Regions from separate parts of the Qipengyuania sp. L-5Y genome, predicted to be linked through region 3. Evidence: riboswitches for the same ligand, from Rfam matches in the RefSeq annotation. Region 3 holds a riboswitch; each other region holds the start of a gene.
What was found. Region 3 has a riboswitch for cobalamin ahead of AC13F2_RS04470 (TonB-dependent receptor plug domain-containing protein). Riboswitches for the same ligand answer to the same signal wherever they lie in the genome.
Positions count from the first base shown of each region.

Region 1: it holds a riboswitch for cobalamin, as region 3 does, so the genes downstream of both, metE (5-methyltetrahydropteroyltriglutamate--homocysteine S-methyltransferase) here and AC13F2_RS04470 (TonB-dependent receptor plug domain-containing protein) in region 3, are expected to answer to the same signal.
Region 2: it holds a riboswitch for cobalamin, as region 3 does, so the genes downstream of both, AC13F2_RS05180 (TonB-dependent receptor plug domain-containing protein) here and AC13F2_RS04470 (TonB-dependent receptor plug domain-containing protein) in region 3, are expected to answer to the same signal.

Region 1 covers NZ_JBSXOM010000013.1:7,576-13,220, forward strand. Annotated here, with positions in the region: gene metE (5-methyltetrahydropteroyltriglutamate--homocysteine S-methyltransferase) at 1-1,951, opposite strand, end outside; cobalamin riboswitch at 2,065-2,286, opposite strand; gene AC13F2_RS00695 (S46 family peptidase) at 2,426-4,474, opposite strand; gene AC13F2_RS00700 (alkaline phosphatase PhoX) at 4,652-5,645, opposite strand, start outside.
Region 2 covers NZ_JBSXOM010000025.1:1,619-7,263, reverse strand. Annotated here, with positions in the region: gene AC13F2_RS05195 (hypothetical protein) at 213-506, shown strand; gene AC13F2_RS05190 (cobalamin-binding protein) at 583-1,512, opposite strand; gene AC13F2_RS05185 (hypothetical protein) at 1,514-2,068, opposite strand; gene AC13F2_RS05180 (TonB-dependent receptor plug domain-containing protein) at 2,080-4,011, opposite strand; cobalamin riboswitch at 4,188-4,419, opposite strand; gene AC13F2_RS05175 (IS110 family RNA-guided transposase) at 5,227-5,645, shown strand, end outside.
Region 3 covers NZ_JBSXOM010000024.1:20,392-26,036, forward strand. Annotated here, with positions in the region: gene AC13F2_RS04470 (TonB-dependent receptor plug domain-containing protein) at 1-1,034, opposite strand, end outside; cobalamin riboswitch at 1,126-1,310, opposite strand; gene AC13F2_RS04475 (cell wall hydrolase) at 1,468-2,547, shown strand; gene AC13F2_RS04480 (hypothetical protein) at 2,669-3,022, shown strand; gene AC13F2_RS04485 (putative bifunctional diguanylate cyclase/phosphodiesterase) at 3,152-5,059, shown strand; gene mdh (malate dehydrogenase) at 5,326-5,645, shown strand, end outside.

The DNA.
Region 1 (5,645 bases), on a different contig from region 3:
TATGCGTATGGATCTGGGTCTGGTTGCCGACGCCGGCAGCCGCGAGGCGGAAACAGTCGACCGCCCAATCCAGATAGGCCGGCCAGTCACGCTCGCGCAGGGGAAGTCCTTCCCGCAGCGCTGCCTCATCGATCTGGATCGCCTTGCAGCCCGCCGCTTCCAGGTCGAGTACCTCGTCGCGGATCGCCAGCGCGATCTGGCGGCAACTCGCCTCTCGGGGCTGATCGTCGCGCACGAAACTCCAGTTGAGGATCGTGACCGGACCGGTCAGCATGCCTTTGACAGGCTTGCCTGTCAGCCCCTGAGCATAGCGCCACCAATCGACCGTCATCGGTTCGGGCCGCGAAACATCGCCGTAAAGGATAGGCGGTCTGACGCAGCGCGACCCGTAGCTTTGCACCCAGCCATTCACGGTGAAAGCGAAACCCGCAAGCTTCTCGCCGAAATACTGGACCATGTCGTTGCGCTCGAATTCGCCATGGACCAGCATGTCGAGCCCGGCCTCTTCCTGCCATCTGATCGCGCGCTCGGTTTCTTGGTGCAGGAAAGCGTCGTAGCTCTTACCGTCCAGTACGCCGCGATTATACTCGGCGCGGGCTTTGCGCACGGCGCCGGTCTGCGGAAAGGACCCGATGGTGGTCGTCGGGAAGAGAGGTAGATTGAGCACCTCGCTCTGAGTTTTGACGCGCTCGGCATGACCCGCGCGGCGTTCACGCATGTCGTGCGTGAGGGCAGCGATCCGTTCGCTGACAGCGCGATCATGGATACGTGCAGCAGTCTTGCGCGCTTCGGTCGCACGGGCGGAGGTGGCCAGCTCAGCCGCGACGCTTTCTCTTCCATTCGCTAACGCCCGGCGCAGCAGATCGAGCTCCTCGATCTTTTGCACTGCAAATGCCAGCCACTGCTTCAACTCATCGTCCAGCTTGCTCTCCAACTGCAGATCGACGGGCACGTGCAGCAGCGAACAGGAAGGGGCGAGCACCAGATCACGCTGCGCCGCCAGCGGCTCCAGACGATCAAGCAGCGCGGCTAGATCGGCGCGCCAGACATTGCGTCCGTCCACCACGCCAAGCGAGAGCAGGCGGTTTTGCGGCACCGCCTTCACCACCGCATCCAATTGCTCCGGAGCGCGCGCCAGATCGATATGCAGTCCGGCGACCGGCAGGGACGCGGCGAGCGACAGGTTATTTTCCAGACCTCCGAAATAGGTGGCCAGCATGATCTTCGGGCCAGCACGGCCCAGCTTGGCATAAGCGCGGGTAAACGCGCGGCGCTGCCGATCGGTAAGGTCTGTAACGAGGATGGGTTCATCGATCTGCACCCATTCAGCGCCTGCTTCCTCGAGCCGCGCGAGCACAGTGGCATAAAGCGCAAGAACCTCTTCGAGCAGGTCGAACGGATCGCTTCCGTACTCTTTTGCAAGGCTCAGCCAGGTTACCGGTCCAAGAATGACCGGACGCGTTTCAAGACCCTGCGCCTTGGCTTCGAGATAGTCCTCCAGAGGCTTGATGTGCCCGAGTTGCAGCCGAGTTTCAGGCTCGATCTCGGGGACAATGAAATGATAGTTGGTGTCGAACCATTTGGTCATCTCGCCAGCGGTCACGCTGCCATGCGCGTGGCCGCAAGTCGCACCGCCAGTCGCACCGCGTGCCATCGCAAAATAGGTTTCGAGCCCGGCTGCCTGGCCGCTGGCGAGGTCATAGCGCGCCGGAATGGCGCCGAGCATCACGCTTGTGTCGAGCACATGGTCGTACAGCGAGAAATCGTTTGAGGGCAGCCAATCGACGCCGAGTGCCTTCTGCCGCGCCCATGTCGCGGTTCTCAGGCCCTGTGCGGCCTCTTCCAATTCGGCTGGTGAAATAGTGCCGGCCCAGAATTTCTCGAGTGCGAATTTCAGTTCGCGGCGTGGGCCGATGCGGGGAAACCCCAGGCTAGCAACGGAAACGGTCATTTTCATTTACCCCGATGAAGACGGGGGAGACCGGTCGGGCGCGCACGCCGGACGCGCGACGGTAAATCCGGGCGCGCGTCCTGCAAGCGACCAGACCGGGCACCCCGCCGGTGGACGTTATCGCGTCGGAGGCAGGTCTCCTGGCTCGCGGGTCAAAGCAAAACGGTCCGTCTTCCCGGAAGGCTCGCCTTCCAGTGACATGAGTGGACCGCCGCTCGCCGCTTACAGTTGCGGGGGCAGCGCCGGCATTGCGCCCTTGTCAGGGCGCGCACCGGCTTCCCGTCTTAGCTCCGGCGCGGCGAACCGACCGGAGAACCTCGACAAACATCCCATCGGCTTTCCAAGCCATCACGTCAATAGAGCATATAAAGAATTCTTTATATGCTCTATTGATAGGCGATCATCCGAATTTTTAATGCCTGTTCGTAAAGCGGACAGGCGTTTTCAGCTCGCCCGTTTCTGGACGAGCAGTGCTCAGCGCCGGGCCAGTTCCTCGACGAGGGCAGGGGCGGGATAGATCGTCTCCAACGCCTCCTGCACCGCTGCGGCAGAGACAGCGACGGTTCGATTGAGTGTGCCATCGTATCCGTAATTGCCACCCAGCGAATGGATGTTGCCGTCGAAGGCTGCACCGATCACGGTACCGGCCCGGTCGATCACCGGTGATCCGGAGTTGCCGCCGATGATATCGTTCGTCGTCACGAAATCGTAGGTCGTATTCTTGTCGATCTTCGTCTGGTTTGCAGCGAAGGCCGGTGCCACATCGAAGGGTGCGTTGCCGGTAGCACGCTCAAAGGTTCCGCCCATCGTCGTTTGGAACGGGACCTGATTGCCACGCTCGATCCAGCCCTTCACCTGGCCATAGCTGATGCGCAGGGTAAAAGTGGCGTCCGGATAGAGGCTGTCACCGTAGGCGGCAAAGCGCGCATCGGCCAGTTTGACGCCGGCGGCTGCCAGTGGACCCGAATACTGGGCGTCGGCCAGCGCCTTCAATTCGCGCTGGCGCGTGGCCAGTTTGAGCGCGTACTTGATCATGGGATCGTCAGACGCCTCTACCGCCTCGAGGCCGCCATCCCACAGCGCCTTTCGGACTGCCGGATCGGCGAGGGAAGTGCCGTTTACCAGCCGTTCGGCAAGCTGTTCCGGACTCTCCTTCCCCAGCAGAAGCTTGGTGTCGGGATCGTCCACGCCGAGATATTCACGCGCCTTGGATAGGCTCCATTCCATGCCCAGTTCATCCAGCCACGGATAGACGGGCCGTTCGTCGAGCACCTGCTTTTCAGTCAACGGCAGCGCGCTGTCGGTATAGCCGGGCAGACGCTCTGAATTGGGTTTGCCGCGTTCCTGTGCCGCAAAGACCAGAGTTTGCGCGTAGCTGTAAAGATCGCCCGATGGCTGGGTGAAACGAAGCGGATAGTAGAGCGCGCGGTACGCGTTCATCGCCTCATCCACCGTCGTCCAGGGATCTCCGATCTCGCTATCGCCCGCAACCTGCTGGCGCAGATCGTTCTGCGCTTCGGCGAGTTTGGCAGTGAAAGCCGGATCGTTAAGCGCTTTGGTGCGACCGATATAGACCTTCAGACTGTTCTCAATGCCGCTAAGCATGTCGCCGCCTTCGCGGGCATGTTCCTTGCTTTCTTCCATTGCGCGGATCAACCGACCACGCAGTTCGCTGAGCGTGGCGACCGTAACCGGCAGGCGCACTTCGCGCTCGAATGCCAACTGGCTGTCCGTCCACAGGCGGCTGGTCGATCCCGGGTTGCCAACCACAAAGGTGATTTCGCCTTCTTCCGGAGCGCGAGGGTTCCATTTTAGGTGCTCGGGCGTCGCTACCGGTCGACCATTCTCATATGCGCGCAGAAAGCTTGCATCGAGCGAGTAGCGCGGAAAATTGAAATTGTCCGGGTCGCCGCCAAAGGTCGCGGCTCGATCTTCAGGTGCCCAGGCCAGGCGCACGTCGGAATACTTGCGATAGGTGTAGAGCTTGTACTGACCACCACCGAACAGCGTCACCACCTGACAGCGGGTCGTCTCCGAGTCGGGGCAGCCGGCCTTCTCCAGCTCGGCGATCTTCGCGTCGCGCGCTTTGGTCAGCGCCTCTCCGGTCTGCGATCCGATCGCGCCTATCACATCGGGCGTGACGTCCGAGATCATGGTGACCACTTCGGCCTGCTGACCCGGACATTTGAGCTCGGCATCGCGCCGGTCCGCGACGAACCCATTGAGCAGATAGTCGGCAGTCTCGTTCGAATTGTCGAACAGGCAGCTCGCGACACAATGGTGGTTGGTCAGGATCAATCCATCGGGCGATACGAAGCTGGCCGAACAGCCGCCCGTAAGTCGCACAGCCGAATTGCGCACCGTATCGAGCCACGCCTGATCGGGAGCCCAGCCATACTGCTCGCGGACCTGTTCGGCTGGAAAACCGTCGAACGTCCACATGCCTTCTTCTGCCATAGCAGGTTGCGAAGCCAGCGCACAAATGGCGGTGGCGGCAAAAAGTGCGTTTCGATTGATTTGCATCTGACTGTTCCTCCTGGACCGCAAACTGGTTCGAGGGCGGTCATGCGATCTGTAAGATGGCCGCTCTTGGCGAAATGTTAGACCTCTTCCGCGCCTTTGCGCCAGTCTTCTGGCAAATTCAGCGCTACTGATGCCCTGACCTCGCGCTGGCCTTCGGGGCTCGGAATTTTCGCCGATCTAGGCCGCCCACGGGCCTGTAATGGCAAGAGTCCGCGTCGGTGAATATGCGTTGACGAAGAACCACTTACCGTCGGGCGAAAAACATCCGCCTGCCAGTTCTGTCTGCATGCGCAGGCGACCCAGAGTATAAGCCCGGCCATCGGGCGTAATACCGCGAAGATGGTTATCGACCACTTCGGTATACTGGTCTTCACAGACAATCAGATGGCCGTTCGGACCCACGGTGAGATTGTCGCCGTAGTTGAACTGGTCTTTGCTCTGGCTTTCGAAAAATAGTTCGATCTGGTCGGGTTCGCCGCTAGTGCCGGGGACAAGTCGCAAGATCTGGCCGAGCTTTCGCTGGCCACCATTCGTTGAGCAGACGAATATTTCGTCTGTTCCCGTGTGGATGCCTTCACCCCTTGCGACGAGGGCGGCACCCTTTGCCGCAGCCCGGCTTCGCAGGTCGTCATTCGGGGATTCGACATCGTCGCAATCGATCCAGCGTACGGTGTGACGAAACCCGACTGCCATGTCGGCTGACGTCCAGTTGCGCGTGTCCGATAGGCCCTCCAAGACCATCGCCTGCAGCAGCCCGCCGTCGCCAAGGCGCCCTGGGGTGGTCGGAACGAAACGGTAGAGCACGCTGTCGTCACGATCTTCGCTTAGATAAACGATTCCCGTTCTCGGATCGATACAAGCCGCTTCATGATTGAAGCGGCCCATGGCTTTCAGGGGAACCGCATCGATCAGGCCGGTCGCATTGGCCGGAACTTCGAACACCCAGCCATGATTTTCAGCGAGACCTTCGCCGAAACGCTGGCCCGGGCCCGTGGGTGCTTCTTCACAGGTCAGCCAACTTCCCCACGGCGTGATGCCGCCCGAACAGTTGCGGATCGTCCCTGCAAGCGAGCGGAACTCGCGCTTTACCTCGAGTGTGGTTGCATCGAGTACGATGGATGTGGTCCCGCCAGGCACGATAGCGCCGTCGCGTGTTCCGAAACCTTTGGCG
Region 2 (5,645 bases), on a different contig from region 3:
GGACTTGGCGGTTCTTCTCTTGGTCTGCTGGTCTTGGGGGAGTCGTAGAGGAGCTGGTCATCCAGCTGGAGGTGTCGGCTTTCTAGCCGGAATGAACCTCACGCTTAGTCCGCAGGGCTGATCCTCGATACTGTCATGGCGGACATGCCACTCACGACGATCCGCGGCTACTCGCCCTTCACCATCAACACCACTTCCGGCTTCGTTGCGCCGTGAAGAGGATCGCGACCACACTCGCCCTTTATATGGGGCTTGTCGCCTGTGGCTCCGACACTCGGGTGTCTCAAAGCGACCTCATCATTCTCGATGATTATCCGGCGACGCTCAACCTGACGACCTTGTCGGGTACCATCAAGCGGATCGACGGTTGTATTTCGATCAGCGACGCGCACGACTCGGTATTCGTGCCGCTGTTTCGCCCTGGCGATACGCTTGGAGGGCCTCACTGTGTTCCCGTTAGCGGTGCGAACTTGAAGCTGAATGCGCGCAACTTTGCATGCAGCTGATTTTGAGTATCGGTACGCAGCTTTGAAAACAAGGGCTGATGCGCTCGTTTCGCGTCGAATAGCGCGAAAAACATCGTCAAACCCCATCGATGGAGATCCAATCCCGTCCCATCTCCAATGCCTGTGTTGGCGTCGCCCCAACCAACTGCGCGATCAGTTCAGCCGACTCGACGAGTCGTGGGCCAGGACGATTGAAAAGATGGTGGCCATCAACGGCAAAGACCTTCCCTTTGCGAACCGCGGTAAGGTCTTTCCAACCGAAGTGGTCGACGAGCGACCCCAGATCGGCGAGCGTTTGTGGCAACAGATATCCGCAGGGCATCGCAACGATCAGATCGGGATCGGCGGCAATCAAGTCGTCCCAATTCAGCCACGAGGAATGTTCTCCGGCTCGCGCGAACAATGGGTGACCGCCGGCCGCCTCGATTAGTTCGGGTACCCAGTTTCCTGCGGCCATCAGCGGATCGATCCATTCGATCGCGGCGACACGCGGGCGATCCATCCTCTCCGCGCTACTTCGGGATAGCCCTGACATCCGCTCCTTCAAGTCACCGACGACCGATGATGCACGCTTGGGAATTCCCGCCGCTTCGGCGACCTTAGCGAAATCGCTCCATACATCTTCCAATGTATCGGGTGCCAGCGACAGCAGCGTCGGGGCGGTTCCGATCCAGTCGCCGAGTGCTTCTTCCAGATCGGCAGGGGTGACCGCGCAGACCGCGCATTGCGATTGGGTCAAGATGAGGTCGGGCCGCAAGTCCCGCAGAAGCGCGGTATCGACTTCGTATACCGACAGTCCTTGCCTCACGATTTCCTGGATCCGGTCGTCGATCTGCCGCGACGTCAGTCCTTTCTCGAGTCTGGTCGACGTGACGACCGGCAATGCCTTTACGAAAAGCGGATAATCGCATTCGTGCGAGCGACCGACGAGGCTCTCTCCCAATCCGAGTGCGACGGCGATTTCGGTCGCGCTCGGCAGGAGGGACACGATGCGCGGCTGCGCCATGTCAGGCGAACCGTATTCGCGGAGAAGGTCCGAATAGCGTGGGAGCGGCTCTGGCGAGGAGCCAGGACGCCAACAACAGTCCTGCGAACCATAATGCATCGTTCGCGAAGATCTGTCCCACGATCGCCATCGTGAAAGTCTCTGTCCCGCCTACCACCAAAGCAAACCCGAATAGCGCAGCCTCGTAAACAGCGAAGCCGATCAGAAAGGCGCCAAATGTCCGAAGGGTGCTCAGCTCGTTTTGTTCTCCCATGATGATGGCACCGGCGAGCATGGCGAGAATAGATGCGATGCCCAGCGCACCGCCCCAGGCGAACGCATATCCCGTGTGCGGGTAGCCGAGGACGGTGAACCCCAGCAACTGGTTGGTCGCCCAGATCGCGAGGATCGTCGTTAACGCGAGCGAGCGGCGCATGGTCGCGGCGGTCACGATCGTAACAGCCACGAACGGCATCATGCAGGCGGCAACCAGCGATCCGCCCACCGTCGCCAAGGCAAGTGTGACAGGCCATGCGAACCTCGCAATGTCGGACTTTGCTATCATTTCATCCGTCATCGAAATTCTCCTTAGAAACGCGCGCGCGCGCCAATGGCGAACGAGCGTCCGGGCGTCGCGAAACTGAAGACATCCTCGTAATCGGCGGCCGTCAAATTCTCGACTCGGCCGAACAGCTCGACATTATCCATCACCCTCACGTCGGCGTTGACGTTCAGCAGAAAGTAGTCGTCCAGTTGCACGCGAACCGGCACGAACGAGGGATCGATGAAAGCGCTGTCGATCGTCTCTCCATTGTAGCGCGCAACGAGCGTGACCCCTCCGGCATCCTTGGGAGCGCGCCAGTCGACAGCCAGGCTGGCGGTATGGGAGGGCCGCCGCACTTCGCGCGCGCCATCCTCGTGGGAACGCAGATAGGTGTAAGCTCCATTGACGCGCCAAGCTTCCGCGAAGCGCGCCTCGCCGAACACTTCGACGCCGTTTCTCTTGGATACGGTATCGCGATTGCCAGGGCTGGCGACGAAGTTCGGGGGCGGAAAAGAAGTGAAGATCTCTTCGTCCAGTTCGCTCTCGAAATAGGTGACCCCGATTGAAGCGCGCTCACCGAACAGCGACTGGTCGATCCCGATCTCCCATCCGCTCGACTTCTCGGGCCTGAGGTCGGGATTGCCGATGAAACGGCCGTCCACGAACCCATATAGTTCGTAGAACGAGGGGTTCTTCACCCCCGATCCGACGGCCCCGCGCACTCGCGTAGCCGCAGCGATCCGATAGCTCGCCTGAAGCCTGTACGTGGTTGTATCGGCGAACTGGTCGTTCCAGTCCCTGCGGATGGATGCGGACGCGCTCGCTCGGTCTCCGAGATCGATCGCATACTGGCCGACGAGACCGACATTGTCGATCTGTCGGCGACCGGTGAATGCGAAGCCGGTCGGATCGGTGTTACGGAAGCGTTCGCGTTCGACATCGAGAGCCGCCGTGACCCGGTGGGTCAGACCGCCAGCCTCGATACGCAACGTCGTATCGTAGGACCCTTTCAACCTCTGGCCCTCGCTGCCATAGCTGCGTCCAGTCGAAGCGAAACCGTCGCGCCGGGTATCCGCGATCTGGGCCGAAAACGCTTGGGTCCAGCGATCGTCGAGCAAGTCTAGCTCGCCCCTGATGAGCACATAGATAGCCTCGTTCTCGAAGCGGTTGCCGGGGCTATCGACCTGGAATCCGAAGGTCGGACTTCCCGGATCGGAATCGCTGTCGTTGAATTCGGCATTGGTGCGCGCGTAGCGTAATACACCAGTGAGGCGTGCATTGGTTGATGGCGCGAACGTCGTCTTCAGCGAGACCGCACCACTGTCGTTCGCAAGATCGCGCGTGCCGTTCCGGGCGCCTGGCGTGCCATCGGTGGTATTGAGTGTGGCGGACAGCGCGTAGTCGAGATCGCCACTATATCCAGCGATCCGGGCAGCACCGTTCACCATGCCGAACGAACCGGCTTCGATCCGCGCGACCGCCCCGGGCGCATCGCGGCCGTCGAGAGTGATGTACTGGATGACGCCGCCGATCGCGTCCGACCCGTAGATCGCGCTCTGCTGTCCGCGCAGCACCTCGATCCGCGAAGCCTCGTCGGCGATAAGCGTTCCGAAATCGAACTCGCCGGCATAGGGATCCGACACCTCGATCCCGTCAACGAGGACGAGCGTATGGTTGGCTTCAGCACCGCGCAACCGAAGCTGTGTCTGACCGGGAACCCGTCCGACCGCGACCCCTGGGACGTCGCGGAGCACGTCGGACACCTCGCGGACTTGCCTCCGGTCGAGGATTTGCTCGTCGAGGACGGTGACCGATCCGCCGATCCGGTCGAGCGGCATGGGATCGGTGGCGCGGTTCCCGGTGACGACGATCGAGGTGTTGGATGTCTCTGGATCGGCAGCGGGATCGATGGTCTGAGCGAGCGATGGAGCCGGCAGAAGCACGGAAGACAGAAGCGACAGGTGAATGTATTTCATGAGAACGAATTTCCGGGGCGCCGGGCGACTTGGCCGGAGCGTCCGCACGAGTGCGGTCGACGAGACTGCTAGGGACGGACGCGTGCATCCCCCGGCAGTCCTGCCGATGCGGCTCCAACCGCTACTCGTCGCCCGGACGAAATTCGTTTCGCGCCTGGCCAATCCCATGAGCCCGGCAAGAGCGACACGCGCCGGTCGGTCTCCTGGCTCACGGGTTGTCGCACGAAACATACCTTCCCAGACGACAATTGCCGCCCAGTGGTTGTGGAGCCAACCCCACCCATGTTACGCGCTCGCCGCTTACAGTTGCAGGGACAGCCGCAGAATTGGCCTATCGAGACCTCACTGCGTTCCCGTTACCGGCACGCTTTATCGACATTTGATTCTGCCGACGCTCGTCTCATAGACTTTGGTCGAATGAGCGGCAAGCGCTCAGTTCCAGAGCAACGCAGCAAGACGATGGTCGCCGTTTTAGGGGGTAGGTGAACTTAATCCATCGTATCTGTTTAGGTCACCAACTGAAATGCCCAGATGTTGATCCGTCGACCTTTGGATTGGCACCAGCTTTCGCTTTCGTCTGAGATCGATTCTCAACCCTTTCTTAAATATCGCGAATGGTGTCGGAAGCCGTACGGCAGCATTTTAGTTTCTAATGCGCAAGCCGGACAGATCGCATACGGTCCAACTTCGTCGCCGGTTCAATGTCCTCTATATTGAATGCGCGGCCTAAAAGCCGACCGTCGCACACCCACCCTAAACCACGACATTAAAGCGTCAACATTATTGACCCAGAAGCTGACACATAGGCCGTCCACGAGCGTGGCCGCAACCAATCGTCGAGTATCCCGTGTGCGCTCGTAATCCGAATATCTGGCGCTTGGTGTGCGATGATCGCGTCGTTGCGCTGCCTTGGCGTTGCATCATTTAGCGACGCTCTTAGACACTGCCGCTACAGAAACTTTGCAGCTTGGTTGCTAATCAGAAGCACACTCGCAACGCTATCACTGCAGGTCGCTGGCAGCGCCGGATACAGTCGCGATGCACTCCGCTTGCAGGCGTAATCGGCGTGGGGTATTTGTCCGTAAGCGTCTGATTTGAAGAAAGAAAATGAGGGCCGCTGTATTTGGGGAGGACTTGGCTGCGGCCAAGTCTTGCACAGCGGCTGCATCAGGCGCTTCCCTCGCTCCGGTTAAACGGAAGCGTAGGAGTCGGATGATGGAGTACTTTGCAGGGCTCGATGTATCGATCGAGGAGACCGCGATCTGTGTGGTGGGCGATGACGGGAAGGTGGTACTGGAGACCGAGGTCCCGACCGAGCCGGAGCTGATCGCTGAGGCGCTGGAGCGGTTTGCGGGACGGCTGCGCCGGGTCGGCCATGAGGCGGGATCGGTATCGCCGTGGCTGCATGCCGGATTGATCGAGCTGGGCTTGCCCGCCGTCTGTCTGGAGACGCGCCATGTGCGCGCCGCGCTGTCGGCCCAGCGCAACAAGACCGACGCCGCCGATGCGCTCGGTATCGCCCATATCATGCGCACCGGGTGGTTCCGGCAGGCGCATATCAAGACCGAGGAGTGCTACCGGATACGCCTGCTGCTGGTCCAGCGGCGCAACCTCAAGCGCAAGTTCCTCGATAT
Region 3 (5,645 bases):
CCGCGCAGCGAGATGCGATCGGAGCGGCCGTCGCTGGCAAAGGTCTCCGCCCCGGAACCATCGCGATTGGCGCGCTTGGTATCGGACAGGCTGTACGCGGCGCGCAGGGTCAGGTCGTTGCCGTAATAGGCAAGGCCGACATCGCCCCAGTAACGCGTGGTTTTCTGCGTATCGTCGGTATCCGCGAGAACGAAATCGGGTGCGGGAAAGCCATCGATCTCGACGTCGCCTTCCGCAAAGTTGCCATGCGCGAACAGCTCGAGGCTGGGGGTCAGATTGAGGAAGGCGCTGGAGCCGATAGCGAATTGCTTCGATCCGTCGGCTTCCGTGCCCGATGCGGCTGCGGAAAATCCGTCGGTCTCGAACCATGACCCGGTCAGGCCGATAAAGGCATTGTCATTGCCTGCTCCGGCAGCGGCGCTGGCAAACAGCGTGTCGCGCGAGCCGTACTCGACGCTGGCAGTCATGCCGCGCTCGGCCCGCGTCGAGATGTCGATCACCCCGCCCACGGCTTCCGATCCCCAGATCGTGCTGTTCGATCCGCGCAGAACATCGATCTTGCCGGCTGTACCAAGCAGCAGATTGCCGAAATCGAAGCCGCCCGAAGGGCTCGCCTGGTCGGCCACGCGCACGCCGTCGACCAGTACCAGAAGCTGATCGGGATTGGCGCCGCGCACGTTTACGCTGGTTACCGTACCGACACCCCCGCTACGCGACAGCGACAGACCGGGAACGCGCGCAAGTGCGCGTGCCGGATCGGCACCCTGAATGGTTTCGATCTCTTCCCGTCCGATGACGGTGACCGACTGGCCGGTATTGCGCAGATCGGTGCCGAGGCCGTTGGCCGTGACCGTGATGATCGCCTCGGCCGGGGCCGCGCTGCGATAGCTGCCCACAGTCGCTTGCTGATCGCCAGCCTCGTTTGCCTCGTCCTGGGCGGCGATGATTTCCTCGAGCGCCTGCTCGCTGGCAGTCTGCGCATACGCTGCGCCAGGCATTGCCGAAGCGGAAATCAAAAGCAGATATTTATACACGTAACCTCCTGTCATGAACGAAATGCCGCCCATGACGGGAGGGAGCCGAAACGCTCCATCCACGTTTGCTACAGGTACACCCCGCCCTGCAGCCGAACGACGGTCATGGGCAGGTCTCCTGGCTCCCGGATCAGCGGCCCTGTTCCGCCTTCCCGCTTTCGCAGTGGCATATGGAGCGGACCTCCCCGGTCACAGTTGCGGGAGCAGCGAGGGGCTTGCACCCTCTTCCCTCTTCGGGCCTGCGCAAACAGGCCAACCCGTGACTCGCGGCGCCGACTACTGCGCAATGTGTCGTTGCACAAGACGCAACTTCATTAAGTTTTGCTGTTATAGGGCGCCATCGAATCCCGTCCCGTTGCGGGATGGCGATCGCACACATCTGTCGGCCTTACCGGGTATAGGCTATGGGCAATTCCTGAAAGAAGGACGCAGTTTGAGCGGATTGGAAGTGTTGGCCGGGGACAAGGACCGTGCGCTGCACGTCGCCTCGCCGCGCGCCCAGCGCCGAGCCGCCAGACTGCAGGATCGCCGTAAACTGGCGACCCGCCTCGGTATTCTTGGCGCTGCCATCGCTCTTCCGACCGTGGCTGCGCAAGGCGAATGGTCCGATTTCAGAAGCGCGATTGGCCTGGGCGACGAACGCGTACCCTTGACGCCCATGCCGTTCGAAACGGCTGGCGAAAGCTTTCCTGGATCGGCCTTCTATTACCTCGAAGATGCCCCGCGCCTTGCCACAGATATCGCCGACCTTCGCAAGAGCGAAGGGACGCTTGAAACCGTCGAATTTGCACAAAGTCATGGCGCGGTTGCAGCGGCACAGGCATTTCGCCAGACGGGCAACGGTATCGACAAGGCGCGCGCATTGCAGTGCCTTTCCATGGCCGTGTACTACGAAGCCGCCAGCGAAAGCCTGTCGGGCCAACAAGCGGTGGCGCAAGTGGTCCTGAACCGGGTTGCACATCCCGCCTATCCCGCCAGCATCTGCGGTGTGGTGTTTCAGGGGTCGGAACGCAAGACGGGCTGCCAGTTCAGCTTCACCTGCGACGGATCACTGGCGCGCACCCCTTCCCGCCGGGGGTGGGCGGTGGCCCAATCCGTAGCGCTGGGTGCCTTGGCGGGCGAGGTTTACAAGCCCGTCGGCCTGGCCACACATTACCACACCAATTACGTGAACCCCTATTGGGCCGCCAGCCTCGACTATATCGGTGCCATCGGCGCGCACCGTTTCTATCGCTGGAAAGGCGGGGCCGGAACCGCCGGTGCCTTTACCGACGACTATGCCGGCGCGGAGCCGCTTGCCGCCCCCAACGTTCGGCGCGCGGAAGCGGACGTCCCCGGCCCTGTACAGCCTACCCCTCCGTCCAATGCCGCTATCGGTATCAGTACCGAACCGGATGCGCCGGTTGGGGCGCCCGCCGCCGCAGCTCCAGCCGACAAGCTTCCGCAATCCGGCAGGGTTCGCGAGGAGTATGCCAATTCAGGCAAATGGATCAACGAGCCCGGGAAAAAATAGGCTTGCGGGCCAACACGAAGGCAATCCTTTACGTCTCCACAACCATGCTGCGGAACCGAAGTTTAGCGTGCTTCGGCCATGAGGGGGTTCAACAGCCCAGCCCCCCTGAGGAGACCATGGCATGCCGGTCCATTTCGCTGCCGCACGTTCCACCGCTCATTCGCCGATTGCCCGGGCACTGGCTCGCAAAGCGCACTCGCGCGCGGCGAACGACAATGCCGGGGCAGCGCAGATGGTCGCCACCGCTTCCCCTATCGATGGCGTGATGCATGCAGCGCTGAAGCACTTTGCGAACCATGGGCTGAGCGCGGCGAAAGTTGCAGCGCAGCAGGCTGAACACGCCCATGCGGCCGACGACACCGAAAGTTACGACTGGTGGCTCGGCATCTGCCGAACGCTCGACCGCGGGCTGGCCAGACGCCTTGATGAGCAGCTTGCCATCAAGTCGTTGCTGGCGAGCATATCCCCCGTATAACTCCGGAAAATCCACGTGTTACCGTTAACTGAAATATGATGGATCCGCCTTAAACGCTTTGCCATGGGTGAGCGAAGCGGGTCATTCGATTTGAAGCGGTACGTCGCCCATGCGTCGTCGACAGATCCGTTGAGCGAGAAAGCTCGCAACTCTCTCATTCGTTCTCTCTACGACCGGCGCACGGCCCTTGCAGTAGGCGCCATGAACTGCACCATCTCGAGCACGGTCGTGGCGTATCTGTCCGGTAGCGCCCTCCTCTATTCACTTGTCTTTCTGCTCAGCAGCATCGCCGTCCTGCGCATTGTCAACTCTCGTCACCTGGCGAAGCGCCCGGAAGAGATAAGTGCGGCCCAGCTTGAATTCGCTTACAAGTTCGGCGCGTTCGGCTTCAGCCTCATCCTCGGCACTGTGGCTGCATCGGCCATCGCGCTCGACATCGATGCGATGGCGCAGGTCCTGATCATTTCGAATGCGCTGGGCTACGGCATAGGCATCTGCGCGCACAACGCCGCGCGTCCGGCCATAGCTCTGGGCCAGTTGACGCTGGTGTCGACACCCATAGTCATCGCGTCGATCGCCCATGGTTCGATCGCCGGGGCATGTCTTGCGATAACCATCGCTCTTCTCTTTCCCGCAATGTACTCGATCGTCACCTCCATCTTTCGCACCTTGCACGAATCCCTCGACGCGGCAGACCGCAGCGCAGCGCTGGCAGCGGAAATGGAAACCTTCGCCCTGACCGACACGGTAACCGGGCTTTCCAATCGTCTTGGGCTGGACCGCCTTTTGCCTGGCGTCATCTCGGCGGCAGATGTCGACGGGCGGGCTGGTATTTTCTGGATCGACCTGGACAGGTTCAAGGAAGTCAACGATCTCAAAGGTCATCAAGCAGGTGATGAGGTTCTGCACACTATCGGCGCGCGGATCGCCGCGCTGGTCGGCGAGGACGGTATCGTCGCTCGTTTCGCCGGTGACGAGTTCGTCGTTGCCTGCCAGATAGCCGACCGCAACGCCGCGTCTGTCATGGCCAACACGCTCCTGGGCGAGGTCATGCGTCCGCTGCAAGTCGATGGGGAACGCCTGGAAATGGGCGCATCGATCGGCATCGCCTTGATGCCGATCGATGGCGTGACGGCAGATCAATTGATGCGCCATGCGGATATGGCGCTGTATGAGGCCAAAGTCGCCGGACGATCCCAAATTCGATTCTTCACCCCATCGATGACCAGGGACCTGACCCATCGCCGAAAGATCGAGACGGAACTTCGCCTTGCGCTCTCGCGGCATGAAATGTCCGTCTACTTTCAGCCGATTGTCGATCTGGACACGGGGCGCATTCGCTGTTTCGAAGCGCTGGCGCGCTGGCTCCACCCGACGAGGGGAGAAATTCCTCCCGATCAGTTCATCCCGGTTGCCGAAGAATGCGGCGCAATCGTAACTCTCGGCAACTGGCTCACTGGCGAAGCCGCGCGGGCGGCCGCAGCCTGGCCCGACGATATATCCGTCGCGGTCAATCTTTCGCCGATGCAGATTAAGGCTCCGGGCGCGGCTCTGGGTATTCTCAGCGCGATCAGAGATGCGGGCCTGTCGCCGGACCGTCTCGAGCTTGAAATTACCGAAAACGTGTTTCTGGAAGACAGCCCGAGCATCGGGATGTTCATCGAAGATCTTGCGCGTGCCGGAGTTCGGTTTGCGCTCGACGATTTCGGAACGGGTTACTCTTCGCTGAGCTATATAAATCAATGGCCGTTTTCGAAGATCAAGGTTGATCGCAGTTTCGTGTCGGGCGCACAGGCCGGTCGCAAGAGCGATGCAATCATCCGCGCAGTTTCGCAGATGGGCCGCACGCTCGGCATCGAAATCGTGGCCGAGGGCCTGGAAACCACCGAACAGGTCAAGGCTGTTCGGTTTGCGGGCTGTACGCTTGGACAAGGGTATCACTTCAGCCGCGCCATTCCGGCGTATCAGGCGTCGTTGCTGCTGGCCGAAGACAGATCGTCACAAAACAACGATACGCGCAGTCACGGAACGGCTTGACCAACTTCGCGAAAGAAGGGGATTATCGTTCTGAAATTAGCTTGCGCAACGAGCCGAGCCCACCAGCCTATTGCAATTGCGAACCATTTGCAAAGATAGTTTTCTGCGTGGGCCGTTTGCCGGTTGCATTCCCGAGTTGGCGCGCCTAGGTCGCTCTCGCAATCGACCGGTGCCATGCTTCCTTTGCGGGACACTTGATGCATGGCCCATTCATGGTCCGGGTAACATCGCTGTCCCGCATGGCAGGAACAAGGACGCTACCCCCAATGGCACGCAAGAAGATCGCCCTTATCGGCTCCGGCATGATCGGCGGCACCCTCGCCCACCTCGCCGCGAAGAAGGAAATGGGCGACATCGTCCTGTTCGACATCGCCGAAGGCATGCCGCAGGGCAAGGCGCTCGACCTGTCGCAGTGCGGCCCGATCGAGGGTTTCGACGCGAAGATCACCGGCACCAATGACTATGCCGACATTGCCGGCGCCGACGTGGTGATCGTCACCGCGGGCGTTCCGCGCAAACCCGGCATGAGCCGCGACGACCTGCTTGGCATCAACCTCAAGGTGATGAAGGCGGTCGGCGAAGGCAT